DNA from 2 places in the Gordonia bronchialis DSM 43247 genome. Region 1 is predicted to be linked to the other one. Evidence: riboswitches for the same ligand, from Rfam matches in the RefSeq annotation. Region 1 holds a riboswitch; the other holds the start of a gene.
The links. A riboswitch is a leader RNA that binds a small molecule or an ion and turns the genes downstream of it on or off. The one in region 1 is predicted to bind S-adenosylmethionine.

Region 1 (7,035 bases):
CATGCCTCGGGCGGTCTGGAGTTCGCGTCCGTTGCCGATGGCGGATACCACATCACCGATGATCCGTGCTCCCTGCGAGAAGCCGACCAGCGCGAGAGGCTGTTGTGGGCATGCCCACGTGTGCCAGTCGATGAGCTGCGCCAGACGTGGCTCTGCCAGTCGCACGTTGTCGTCGTACGTGGATGAACCCAGCGGCCACACCGTGGCCGGGTACTGCAGCGTGAACGCTCGGTAGCCCTGCCGAAGGTATCGCTGCATGGCCGGTGTGGTGTCCGGCGGCGGATCGTCGTTGGTGCCGTTCACCACCACGACGAGTCCGCGTCCCGCACAGGCGTTACCGGGTCGCGCCTGCGCTTCAGCCGTCATCAGGAACGAGGCCACTGCAGCGACGACGAACGCGGCAACGACCGTTACCGCGACCCGCCTCCGATTCCCCGGCAGTGATGGCATGGCACTCAGTCGTCGCTGTCGCCGTTGCCGGAGCCGCTGTTGCCGGAGCCGTTGTCGGACGAGTTCGAACTGTCGCTGGTGGAATTCGAGGTGCCGGACTTCGAGGTGCCGGACTTCGAGGTGCCGGACTTCGAGGTTTCGGAATTCGATGTCGAGTCGTCGGCGCCGTTGTCCGTGGTCGTCGTGCTGTCCTCGGTGTTCTCGGTGTCGCCGGTGCTGCCGCCACCGTTCTGGTCCTGCTGGCCGGTTCCGGAGCCGTCGCCACCGTTGCCGTCGCCGGACTCATCGCTGCCGGGGATCGGTTTGACCACTTGCTTCTCGGGCTGCTTCATCTTGGGGACGTCCTGGATAGTGCTGCCCTGTCCGTTGTCGCCCTGTCCGTTGTCAGCATTGTTGTCGGCGACATCGTCGACGGTGCTGCTCACGACGACCGCATCGTTGCTCGACGAGGCCGATTCGTCGGCGGTCCCCTGATCGGCGGAAAGGACTGTGACCGCCTTCCGCAAGCTCGCCGTCTCGGCCGGGTCGGGATCGTCACCGGCCACCTCGGTGGTCGAGAACGGGGTGACACCCGAGGTGATCGTCGGGCCCGCGGTGACGATCTGACCCGCCCAGTACTTCACGAAGTTCACCGGCATCAGGACAATGCTCTTCACACTCGCCGCGAGCTCTTTGACACCGGTCTTGAACTGGTCGGGGGCCAACTTCACGATGCCCTCGATGATCTTCTGGAAGACGAACACGTCCGGCAGATAGCCGCCGTAGCCGAGCTTGGGCAGCGGGGGCAGCAGATCTGACACGAGTCGGATCGCGGGCTGGAGTTTGGCGAGTTCGATGCCGAACGGCAGGCCAATCGTGGGGCGGTTGGCGATGAAGTCCGGGATCAGTGCGCCGTCGAGGCCGATGGCTGTTGCACCCTGACGAAGCAAACCGACGATGGCCGAGGACTGCTTGATCTCACACGTCGTGGTCGAACCGCTCGTCGTGCAAGTCTTATTCGTCCAGCTCGCGGGATCCTGATACATGTGGAACGGGTAGTAGCCGTGTTTGGTGAAGTATCCGACGAGGCCGTCGAGCGCTCCGATCGGGTCATACAGGGGGTCGGGAAGATCGCAGATCGGATCACCCTCGGCACACACCGAGGTCACCGGGATGTCGCCGAATCCGCCTTCACGAGGGCCGGTCATGGTCAGTCCGGGAATCACCCCGATCAGTGACTGCTCGATCCCGCGGCCGGTCTTGTCGCCGTTCTGGCGGGGATCGGAGTAGAGCTCGCCAGAGAGGCCGTCACTGCTGACGTCGTCGACGATGACTGGATCACCGTTTTCGTCCAGGAGTGGATCACCATTCTTATCAGTGGCAACAATGTCCTTGTCGTCACGATCGTTCCCGATGTCCGACAATACGTCGCCCGCCACTCGCGCACCCTGCGAATAGCCCACCACCTTGACCGGACTTCCCGGGCACGACGACTGATAACCAGCGATCGCCGACTTCGTCGCCGCCGTACCCCTCGCGACATCGTCGTCGTATCCGACTGCCCCCATAGGCCAGAGAGTCGTCGGGTAGTCGACATAGATGATGTCGTAGTCGCCCTTGGCGTTTCCGTTGTTATGCGCTGGACCAGTCCCCTCATATCGCTGTTTGACGCCGATCATGTCGCTGGCATCGGGATCATTGGTGCCCGCAACGATGACCACTGCACCGCCAGCAGCACAGTTTGCATCCGCCCGCGCCTCCCCGATCACCCCGGGCAAGCAATAGGCGATGACCACCGCGAAGGACGACAGGATCGCGATCAGCGCAACCGCGAAGCGGTGCGACCCGGAGAAAGATGACTCGGAAGAATCGGATGGCATGGCGAGCCGATAGGACATTTGTTTCAGTCTTTCGTCCAACCCGAGGCCTCAGAACCGAAGGGGAGGAAGCTCTGATCACGCGGGGCTGAGAGAATCCTAAGTGCACGATCACGAACCTCACAGCACATTCACCGGAACGTGTCGCATGACCTGGGTTTTCGTCGATCCCTGCGTCAGATTTCACCCGGTCGGACTACACGACTCGCAAGCCGGATGGCCTTTGCATCCAGTCCGATCGAGAGGGTTCACGGGCGCAGCGAGGCGTGTTATATCCTTGACGCCAGGTCATGAGCATCAGCGTCAAGCCCCGGCTCGCTGATCGGCAACCCTCCAACCGCGGTGGGGTGCTCCGGGTGATGACCGGGTTGTGGGTTCGTGCAGAACCCCGGCAAGCGCGGGTCCGAAGGTCGGACCCCAAACAGGGCCCAGAGTCCTGCCGACCGTAGAAAGAGATCACTCTGCCATGTCTGACGCAGCCACCGAAGGCCAGAATCCAGCCGACTCGTGGAGCTTCGAAACCAAGCAGATTCACGTAGGACAGTCCGCCGACGCGGCGACCAATGCACGTGCACTGCCGATCTATCAGACCACGTCGTACACCTTCAATGACACGCAGCATGCCGCCAATCTGTTCGGGCTGGCCGAGCCGGGCAACATCTACACGCGCATCATGAACCCCACGCAGGACGCCGTCGAGCAGCGGATCGCCGCACTCGAGGGTGGCGTCGCGGCGCTGCTGCTGGCGTCGGGTCAGGCGGCCGAGACCTACGCGATCCTCAACATCGTCGAGGCGGGCGGACATGTGGTCTCCAGCCCCCGCCTGTACGGCGGCACCTTCAACCTCTTCCACTACACACTGCCCAAGCTTGGCGTCGAGGTCAGCTTCGTCGACGATCCGGAGGATCTCGACTCCTGGCAGGCCGCGATCAAGGACAACACGCGCGCGCTCTACGGCGAGACGATCTCCAACCCGAACAACGAGATCCTCGACGTGCCCGGCATCGCCGAGGTGGCGCACCGCAACGGTCTGCCGCTCATCGTGGACAACACGGTTGCGACGCCGTACCTACTCAACCCGCTGAAGCACGGCGCCGACATCGTGGTGCACTCGGCCACCAAGTACATCGGCGGCCACGGCACCGCGATCGGCGGTGTCATCGTCGACGGCGGCACCTTCGACTGGCGCGGGCAGCGGGACGGCAAGGACCTCTTCCCCGGCTTCACCACCCCCGACCCCAGCTACCACGGCGCGGTGTTCGCCGATCTCGGCGCACCGGCCTACGCGCTCAAGGCGCGCGTGCAGTGGCTGCGTGACACCGGCGCGGCGATCTCGCCGTTCAACGCATTCCTGCTCGCCCAGGGGCTCGAGACTCTGAGTCTGCGTGTCGAGCGGCATGTCGCCAACGCCCAGCGCGTCGCGCAATTCCTCAACGACCACGCCCAGGTGGAGTCGGTGGCGTACGCCGGTCTGACCAGCTCGCAATGGTACGACCGTGGCCAGAAATTGCTGCCGAAGGGCCAGGGTGCGATCGTCTCGTTCGAGATCGCCGGTGGCGTCGACGCGGGCAAGCGGTTCGTGGACGCGCTGACCCTGCACAGCCACGTCGCCAACATCGGTGACGTCCGGTCGCTGGTCATCCACCCGGCCTCCACCACCCACAGCCAGCTCGTCCCCGAAGAGCAGCTCGCCGCGGGTGTCACCCCGGGTCTGGTCCGGCTGGCAGTGGGCATCGAAGGCATCGACGACATCCTCGCCGATCTCGAAACAGGATTCGCTGCCGCCAAGTAGGCGCAGCTCGACGAGAGGAGTGAGGCAGCGGTGTCGGTGAGTATCGACCGGCCAACGGAACAGGCTGATCAGCCCGACTGGGAACACACCCCGGACGGGCAGCTGATGAGCATGCCGATCGGTTCGATACCGCTGGACAACGGTGAGCGGATCGACAACGTCACCCTGGCGTTCCAGCGCTGGGGGACGTTGTCGCCGTCCCGCGACAACGTCATCCTCACCCTGCACGCTCTCACCGGTAACTCCCACGTCACCGGACCCGCCGACGAGCACAACGCGGCGCCCGGCTGGTGGGATGGACTGATCGGGCCGGGCTGCGCCATCGACACCGACGAGTGGTGCGTGATCTCGGCCAACGTCCTCGGCGGATGTGGCGGTTCCACCGGTCCGACGTCTCTGGACGCCGACGGCCGTCCGTGGGGTTCGCGCTTCCCGCAGATCTCCGTCCTCGACCAGGTGCGCGCCGAAGTCGCGCTGATGGACCGACTGGGCATCCGCAGCGTCGGTGCGGTACTCGGCGGCTCGATGGGCGGTGCACGCGCACTGGAGTGGGCGATCGAATATCCGGATCGGGTGCGCAGCGCACTCGTGCTGGCCGTCGGAGCGCGGGCCACCGCCGATCAGATCGGCACGCAGACAACCCAGATCGCGGCCATCAAGGCCGACCCCGACTGGTGTGGCGGCGACTATCACGGCACCGGCCGAATCCCGTTGACCGGCATGGGAATCGCCCGGCGTATCGCGCATCTGACCTATCGCAGCGAAATCGAGCTCGACGAGCGGTTCGCCAACGCCCCACAGGGCGAGGAGAATCCGCTCGCCGGCGGCCGCTATGCGATGCAGAGCTACCTCGAGCATCAGGCCGAGAAGCTCAAGGAACGCTTTGATCCCGGCAGCTACGTGGTGCTCAGCGAAGTACTCAACCACCACGACGTCGGACGCGGGCGCGGTGGTGTCAAGGCCGCCCTCAACTCGTGCCGGGTACCCACCATTGTCGGTGGTATCGACTCGGATCGGTTGTACCCGTTGCGGTTACAGGTCGAGATCGCCGAAGAACTGGGCAACTGCGTGGGCGGCCTCAAGGTACTGCGGTCGGACAAGGGCCATGACGGGTTCCTCACCGAGTTCGACGCCATCAGCGACCTGCTGAAGCAGACGGTGGCGCTCGCACGGGCCTGAGCCCGTGAGCGGTGCGGCTCCGGTTCAGCGCGCCGGGGTGGTCCTCGGTGTCCGTGTACCGGGGGACTCCGGCGCGACGGACGGTGTCCGAGTTGTGTTCGGCGTCTGTCGCTGTGGCGTCACCGGGGGCGGCGGAGGTACCTGGGTGGTCGACGGCAAGAGGCCCGGCGGCACCAGATTCGGTGGCAGGCTCGGAGTGCTGCCGTCGCCAAAGGGCAACGAAGGCAACGGGAATGGCGAAAGCGTCCGCGTCGTCGTCGACTGCGACGTGGTCTGCGGAAGTTCCGTGGTGGCCCACCCGGGCGTCTGATTCCAGTTCTGATCCGGAGTGGTTGCCGGCGGATCGGGAAGATCTGTCGTCGGCAGCGGGACCGCCGACAGCGTCCGTTCGGTCGTGGTGGTGGCGATCATCGACGTCGCAGCCGATGTCGTGTGCACCACGGTCGGCGACGGCGGCGGAACAGGTTCGGGCACTTGCCGTCCCGTGAGTGAGGAACTCACGGCGTAGATGGTCATCAACGTGGCCGCGATGATCGCGGCCGCGACCGCCAACGGCGTCGTGGACAGCCACTCCCGGTCTCGCTTGCCGCCGATGAATGCCAATCGTGTTGCGCCGACCCGACTCTGATGAGCGAGGAGAGCCGCACCGGTCGCCGGTACCAACTCGGGCGATTGCGGTCCCACGACCTCCAGTGTCAGATCGCCGACGATCCCCCGGGTCACCGGGATGTTGGCCAGCCCGCCGACGAGGACCACCGCCTCGGGGGCGTCACCGCGAGTCGACACATCGGAAACGTAGTGGTGCAAGGCCTTCCGGGCGCGCGACACCATCGGCGCGGCTGCCGCCTCCACCGCCGCCGCGGTCAGCGCCAATCGACCAGACCCGGCTGCCAGCGTGACCGCCGATGCCCCGGGATCCGCTGCGGTGTAGTCGATCTCCTCCTTCGCAGTGCGGCACGCTCCGAGCAACGCGCTGCGGCGCAGTCGGCCTCGTGGAGCGTCGGCCCCCAGGTCGTTGACCACCATCGCCTCGGCGAGTTCCTTGTCGAGTTGCCGACCGCTCATGGCGTCGGACCGCTCCATGTCGCTGATGCGGCCACTCGCAGGTTCGACGGTGTAGAACGACATGCCGGTGTCGCCCGCGTCGACCACCACGACCGAGCCGAACCGATCGATCTGCCCGGTCTCGCGCAGATACGCGACGGTGGCCTCCTCCTCAGAGACCAACCGGATCTGCCGTTTGGGTCCGCTGCCGCGCGACCGCAGTCGACGACGCTGACCGCCGGTGCGTGCGGTCACCCCGATGGGCCCCACTCGCAGGCCCTCCTCGCGGGCCGCGGTCAGCATCAGGTCGATGCCGGCGTTGACGCGCCCGGCGGTGTCGAGGCCATCACTCTCGTCGACGTCGATCACCCGTGAATCGACCACGTTGCGACCCACGTCGTCGCGGGTGAGCAGGACGAAGTGGATCATGCCACCGCCCGCGGACACCCCCATCGACGTCGATTGGCCGACCGTGCTCGGGTCTCGGCTCTCTGTCGAAGTGATACTGCTCCCCTGATGGTTCGTGCGCTCATGGCGACACGCGCGGAAATGCCTGGTCGGGGCGATGAACTTCACCCCTAGGTCACGCTCAGGTCTCTATTGTAATCAATCTGTGCCCAAAGAGTCGATCGACGTGGCCAGCCAGAGCATGAGAACGCCCACACTTGCCATCGCCACGACATCGAAGAATTTGCCCCGGACTTGCAGCAATCC
Region 2 (7,035 bases), 2.5 Mb from region 1:
ATGCGGGCCGTCGCGGTAGACCCCGGTGGTGAATTCCCCGACTGTGTGACCCACCTTGCGGTTGTGGAACGGACACGCCGGGGCGAGGTCGACGATGTCGGTGGTGCCGCCCTCGGCGTAGTCGAGGGCGGCGTGATGGATCTCCACATTGGTCGCCGGCTGATCACAACCAGGCGCTGAGCACACCTCCCCATCGGTGCGGGCCAGCGACGCCAACCGCTGCGCCAGGGTGGCCAGTCGTTTGCCGCGACCGAAGTACAGCGGAATCTCGGTGGCATCGGCGAAGATCGCCAGGTACGGCTGAATCTGCCCGGCCAGCCCGATCAACTCGGGGATGGGGATGACCGACCCGGTCGCGGTGGTCGCCAACCCCGACTTCCCGGATCAGATCCGCCAGGTTGGCCTTGATGATCAACGACACCGGCAACCCACGATGAGTCTTGCCCAACAGCCCGTCAGCGAACACCGCCGTCAACAGCGCGTTGAGCGCATCGTGGTTGCGTTGGGCCTGTGAACGCGAATCGCGGGCGGCGGCGGCCTTGACCTGTTCGATGTCGGCGTCGTCCTCACCACCCGAGGGTGAGTCCGGGTCGTCGGGGTTGTTCATCCCCGGTTTGGCCCACACCGCCAACATCATCTCCAGCAACGCACGCGTCTGCGGGTCCAGGTTGGCGGTCAGCTTCGACATCTTCTGCGCGTCCTGCCGATTGAGCCACAGATTGCGTCGCCGTGCCCGATCCTTCGCATCGGTCAGCTCACCGTCGGGGTCGAGATGGGCCAGTAGCCGCATCCCCAGCGTGGTCAACTCGGCCGGGGTGTGTTCACGCGCCAACTCCGCCAGCGTCTTCTCGGCGGCGACCTTACGGTCGTGCGGCAACCGGTGCGGGATCTTGTCCAAGATCTCGGCGACCTTACGCACATGCGCCGCCCCGACGGCACCTTCGGCAAACCCGGCAGCCAGCGTCGGATACTTGGGGTCGGACACCTCCCCGGACAGCTGGCGGAAACAGGCCGTCGCCTCCATCTGATCTGTGCGGCGGCCCGGATCCGACACCCGCAACGCCACATTCATGAAGTTCGTCAGACTGCGATAGCCCATTGCGCGGGGCACACCCCGATCCGAGAGAGCCACGATCTGCCGATCCCCCTCGAACAACATCCGGTTGATCAACTGCTCATGGGTACGCGCAACGTCCACCAACTCAGCATCGGTGCACTGCGACACGTCAGCGGCGGCAAGGCGATCGAGCACCCCACCGAGCTCGGCGAGCAACGCCGGAACCACCGACAACGACTGCTCGCCCGATGACTGCTCGTTCATGCTCACCCCCGGCCCCTCCGCCGTCTCTCGAATGCATGTTCGAGAGTATACAACTTCGGCCGGGTGCGCAACCAGTTCCGAAAGAAGGAGCTTCAGGTGGCGTGCTTCGCGTGAAACCTACTGCCCCACACATGATTTCGACCGGCCGACAGCGATCACCCCGTGAACTCGACTCTCGTTCGGTTGGGGCGCGGGTCAGGTCCACTGAGCCGGCTCCTGTGTGATCTTGTGCCCGGATTCGGGGCGCAAGATCACACGGAAACCGATTCGTCTGAACATGCGATGCCGGTCAGCCCGTCGCCTGCAATACGATCAGCTATCTCACATCGGTGACCCACCGAGACATCAAGCCCGCCAACATCATTGTGACGCGCGACCCGGATACCAACGAGATCGACCGTGTCGCGGTGCTGGATTTCGGGATCGCGAAACTCGCCAATGGCACCGACCTCACCGCCACCAACTCGCTGGTTAGAAGCCTCGCCTACCTTGCACCCGAGATCATCAATGCCCAGCCCGCGCGTCGATCGTCGGACGAGTACGCGTTCACCCTGGCTGTTGAGAGGAACCCCCTACGCCACCCGACGATCAACCTCACTGACGTACGGCAGAACCTGTTCGCGCACACGACGTTCGGAGGCCGAACCGTCGATAGGCACGATGATCACCGCGTCGGCGACCTCGGCGGCGTAGATGTCGCGGATCAGGGTGATGAGTCCGTGGGCAGTACCGATGTAACGGATGGTCTCCGATGCCGTCGGGTCCCGGTCGACGTCGGCATGTTCCACCGCCGCCCGCGCCGACGCGGGATGTGGTGCGATCGCAACTTCGATCTCCAGTGCCACAGCGAAATTCGCCGGGTCGTGGCTGCCGGCACGCAGCAGCGACCGGGCGCGCTGAGCGTCGCGGAGATGCTCGCGCCGGACGACGATCGGCAGCGTTCGGGCCACCGCGTCGCCGGCCACCGCGACGCGCAGCGCCGGCCGTCCGATGCTGACGGTCGCGCGAGAGTGTGTGGTGACGGTCATTGCGTTGTCCCTCTTGTCAGTTCGATCGGGTCAGTTCGATGAGTGCATCCAGCAGGCGGTCGATGTCGGCGGCGCAGCTACCCGCGCCGAAGCTGGCCCGTACGGCTCCTGCAGGATGCCCGAGGCGTTTGAGAAGTGGATGGGCACAGAACTTTCCGTCGCGCACACCGATTCCGTGGTAGTCGCTCAGGTACTCGGCGACCGCACGGGGTGCCACCCGTCGACGACGAAGCTCGCGATGCCGACCCGGTTGCGCACATCATCGAAGATGCGCAGTGGCGTCACCCCGTCGATGGCAGCCAGTCCGGCGTCGAGCCGTGCGCGCAGTTCCTCTTCGTGCAGTCCCAGAGCCTCCGGCCCGATCGCCGTCAGTGCGTCACAGGCCGCGGCAATCGAGATGGCGCCCAGCACATTCGGCGAACCGGCTTCGTGCCGGGCAGGCCCGGTGTGCCAGGTTGCGGTGACGCCACCCGCGGATACGTCGCGGGTGGCACCACCGCCGGCAAGGTACGGCGTTGCCGCGTCGAACCAGTCCGGACGCCCGATGAGCACGCCCGCACCGAACGGCGCGTAGGTCTTGTGACCGGAGAAGGCCAGGTAGTCGATGCCGTGGCTCACGACCGAGATCGGCTGATGCGCAACGAGTTGCGCCGCGTCGACGAGGATGCGTGCACCGTGGCGGTGGGCGATCGAGGCCAGACGGCCGATCGGCAGCACCTCGCCGGTCACATTCGATGCGGCGGTGACCGCCAGTAGCGCAGCCGGTTTCGACGCGAGCTCGGCGTCGAGAGCCGCCAGGGTGTCGGCGATGGAATCGCGCGCCTCGACGACCCGTCCCCGCACCTGCGACGCCGGGTTCACCGCGGTGGTCCACGGCAGCAGGTTGGCGTGATGCTCGATGTCGAGGACCACCACGTCGCCGGGGGTGATGTGGGCAGCCAGGTTGATGGCGTCGGTGGTGTTGCGGGTGAAGACGACGGTGTCGTCGGTGCGTCCGCGGACGAAGCGGCGGACGGTCTCGCGGGCCGACTCGTACCGCTCGGTGGTGACCTGCGAGAGGTAACCGGCGCCGCGGTGGACGCTGGCGTAATCGCCGAGCGATCGTGCGACCACGTCAGCCACCGCGGTCAACGCCGGGGCGCTGGCCGCGTAGTCGAGGTTGGTGTAGCGCACGGCATCGCCGGTGATCAGCGGAACGCAGGTATCGGCGCCGACGACGGGGGCGAGGGGAGCCCTAACAGCAGAACCGGCCTCGCGACCAGCAGAAACAGGGATGACAGCAGTCATGACGGTACTCCTAGTGATTCCACGCTTGCCGTATTCACTCCGAATACGGCCGGGTCGTCACCCGGAGCACCCCACCGCGGAGGAGGGTTGCCGACCAGCGAGCCGGGGCTTGTCACTGGCACTCATGACCCGCATCAAGATTCACCCATCGCGCCCGAGGGTGTCAATTTTCACTCAGCGTGAGTCAAAGTTAGGACACGCTTACCGGTAGCGTGTGGGTGTGTCCACGTCCGCAGCTGGCCCGAGCCCCGACGATGTTGCCGGGAGTGTCCCCGGGGATGTCTTCGTCCTCTCCCGTCCGCACGGTACGGTCCGCGCCCGTGGGGTGCGAGAGGTGTTCACCACCGCCGACGCCGCCTCCGACGCCCTGCGCGCAGGCCGCGTCACCGCCCTGACCGGCGCGATCGGCTTCGACGCCACCGAGACCGTGGCGCTAACCGCCCCCGAAGAGCTCACGTTTTCCGACGAGCCACTCGCCGGCCGAGCGCCGTTGCAGCAGCGCGTCGTGAGCACCACGTTCCGTCCCGACACCGCCGAACACCGCGACCGGGTTGCCCACGCGATCAAGCGGATCGCGGCCGGCGACGTCGACAAGGTGGTGCTGGCGCGGGCCGTCGACCTCGTCGTCGAACCGCGTGTCGATCCCGCCGAGATGCTCGGCGCACTGGCCGCCGGCAACTCCGAACACAACGCCTTCGGCGTCGACCTCGGCACCGGGGCGTGGTTACTCGGCGCGTCGCCGGAGTTGTTGTTGCGCAAGCGAGGTCGCGAGGTGACGTGCTATCCCTACGCCGGCTCCGCCCCGCGTCATCCCGACCCGGCCACCGACCGCGCAACCGCCGAGGCGCTGGCCCGCTCCGCCAAGGACCACACCGAACACGCCTTCGTCGTCGACTATCTCCGCGAACGCCTGGAAACCCTGTGCGACGACGTCGAGGCACCGCCCGAACCGCTGGTCCTCTCCACCGGGGAGGTGTGGCACCTCGCGACCCCGATCCGCGCGACCCTGCGCGATCCGCACGTCACCTCCCTCGACCTCGCGCTGCTGCTGGGCCCGACCCCCGCGGTGTGCGGTACGCCGAGCGAGGTGGCCGCGCAGATCATCACCGAGGTGGAGGGCGACCGCGGTTTCTACGCCGGCTCGGTCGGCTGGTGCGACGCCAACGGCGACGGCGAATGGATGGTCACCATCCGCTGTTTGCAACTCGAAGCCGACCGTCACCACCTGACCACCTGGGCCGGTGGAGGCATCATCGCCGACTCCGACCCGCAGGCCGAACTCGACGAGACCGCCGTCAAACTGCGGACCGTGCTGCACGCGTTGGGTGTCGACGACCTCGACTGATCGACCGCACAGTTCATCGCCGCTGACGGAACTCGTGTGCTGCTCTGGGAGCGACTGGAGAACTCGCTGAACTATCGGCTCATCGCCTGCGGCCCCGATGGCAGCGGCTGGACCCTCGACACCGAGAGGCTCGAACCCACCGCCTTCGGCGGCAAGGTCTACGTGGGCACTCGCCGCATACTCTGAAAACCTCGCGCCTCAACCCAACGCGCGGTCGAGATCCTCGAGCAGATCGTCGGTGCCCTCGAGCCCGACGGACAGCCGCACCACCGAGTCGGTGAGTCCGATCGATGCGCGACCCTCGGGCCCCATCGCGCGGTGGGTCGTGGTGGCCGGGTGGGTGATCAACGACTTGGAATCACCGAGATTGTTGGAGATGTCGATGACGTGCAGTCCGTTGAGTACCTCGAAGGCGCGCTTCTTGCCGTCGACGCCCCCGCGGTCGTTGAGCTCGAAGGTGACCACCGTGCCGCCCGACGACATCTGGGCGGTCGCGAGGTCGTACTGCGGATGTGATTGCAGGAACGGGTATTTCACCCAGCGGACGCGAGTGTCGGATTCCAGGAACTCGGCGATGCGCTGCGCTGAGGCGACCGAGGCGTCCAGGCGAAGCTGCATGGTCTCCAGCCCCTTCACCAGCGTCCAGGCGTTGAACGGGCTCATCGCGGGGCCGGTGTGGCGCATCAGGGTCTGCACCGGGCCGTCGATGTACTCCTTGGTGCCCAGCACCGCGCCGCCCATCACCCGGCCCTGGCCGTCGATGTGTTTGGTCGCCGAGTACACGATGACGTCGGCCCCAAGGTCCAGGCCACGCTGGCCGAGCGGAGTGGCGAAGACGTTGTCCAGCACCACCTTTGCGCCCGCGGCATGGGCGAGCTCGGACACCTTGGCGACGTCGACGAGAACCTGCATCGGGTTCGACGGCGTCTCGAAGAACACCGCGTCGGCCGGGGTGGCCAGCGCGCGCTCCCACTGGTCGAGATCCTCGCCGTCGACGAATTCGGTCTCGATCCCCCACCGCGGCAGGATCTCGTTGCAGACCACGAAGCACGAGCCGAACAGGCTGCGCGCGGCCACCAGGCGGTCGCCGGCCTTCAGCAGCGCGCCGAGCGCCACGAACACCGCCGCCATGCCGCTCGCGGTCGCGAAGCACGCCTCGGCGCCGTCGAGCAGGCGCAAGCGCTCCTGGAACATCTCGACGGTGGGATTTCCGTAGCGCGAGTAGACAAATCGCTCGTCCTCGCCGATGAAGGCCCGCTCGGCGGCCTCCGCCGAGTCGTACACGTATCCGCTCGTCAGGTACATGGCCTCCGACGTCTCGAAGAAGCCCGACCGCGCGAGCCCGCCCCGAACCGCCAGCGTCTGCGGCGAAACCCCCTCGGGCAGTTCGTAATCGTCGATTCCGTGTGTCACGACTGCCTCCATGGCAAGTTCTCGGCGCGCCAACCCGCACGCCCGCGGTGATCGTTCTCGTCGAGGGCGCCCTCGAAGCCGTCGAGGATGTTGTAGGCAGCCTTCACGCCGTCGGCGGTGGCGGCCTCGGCGGCTCCGATGGACCGGTGACCCGAGCGGCAGATGAAGATGACCTCGTCATCGTCGGAGATCCCGGCATCGCGCAGCTCGGCCACGAACGACTCATTGTGCGAGCCGTCGGGGAAAGTGTTCCATTCGACGAAGATCGTTCTCTTGCCGAGTATTTCGAGGTCGGGAACACCGACGAAGGACCACTCCGCGCGGGTCCGACAGTCCACCAGCACGGCCTTGGGATCGTTCTCCAGCTTCTCCCAGGCCTGTCGCGGGGTCAGATCTCCGGCATAGGTCACGAGGTGCACACCTTCCACTCGCCGTTCTCGCGCACCACGACCGTCGGCACAGTGTGCTTCTGATCGGATGAGTTCTTGAGATGCCAATGTACTTGTGCTTGCGCGCGATCGCCGTCGACGGTCAGGTCGGTGATGTCGATCTGGATCGGGTTGTCGCGCCGGTCGCGGTTCTGCTCGCTGAAGACCCGCTCGGTGATGAACGACGGCGATGCCAGATCCGCCGCGCACGTG

Region 2: it holds a riboswitch for S-adenosylmethionine, as region 1 does, so the genes downstream of both, GBRO_RS20025 (aminotransferase class V-fold PLP-dependent enzyme) here and GBRO_RS08670 (bifunctional o-acetylhomoserine/o-acetylserine sulfhydrylase) in region 1, are expected to answer to the same signal.

What each region holds. Positions count from the first base shown of each region.
Region 1 is NC_013441.1:1,834,914-1,841,948, reverse strand. Features, by position in the region: gene GBRO_RS24680 (cutinase family protein) at 1-366, opposite strand, end outside; gene GBRO_RS08675 (cutinase family protein) at 456-2,309, opposite strand; SAM riboswitch class IV at 2,593-2,710, shown strand; gene GBRO_RS08670 (bifunctional o-acetylhomoserine/o-acetylserine sulfhydrylase) at 2,773-4,098, shown strand; gene metX (homoserine O-acetyltransferase MetX) at 4,129-5,277, shown strand; gene GBRO_RS08660 (acetate and sugar kinases/Hsc70/actin family protein) at 5,302-6,774, opposite strand; gene GBRO_RS08655 (DUF3017 domain-containing protein) at 6,928-7,035, opposite strand, start outside.
Region 2 is NC_013441.1:4,328,084-4,335,118, forward strand. Features, by position in the region: gene GBRO_RS27605 (HNH endonuclease signature motif containing protein) at 1-186, opposite strand, end outside; gene GBRO_RS20015 (DUF222 domain-containing protein) at 164-1,321, opposite strand; partial or broken gene GBRO_RS25475 (protein kinase domain-containing protein) at 1,633-1,863, shown strand; gene GBRO_RS20020 (hypothetical protein) at 1,894-2,349, opposite strand; partial or broken gene GBRO_RS20025 (aminotransferase class V-fold PLP-dependent enzyme) at 2,366-3,636, opposite strand; SAM riboswitch class IV at 3,653-3,766, opposite strand; gene GBRO_RS20030 (isochorismate synthase) at 3,857-4,981, shown strand; gene GBRO_RS26410 (hypothetical protein) at 5,018-5,167, shown strand; gene GBRO_RS20035 (O-succinylhomoserine sulfhydrylase) at 5,180-6,406, opposite strand; gene GBRO_RS20040 (rhodanese-like domain-containing protein) at 6,391-6,804, opposite strand; gene GBRO_RS20045 (Rv0361 family membrane protein) at 6,801-7,035, opposite strand, start outside.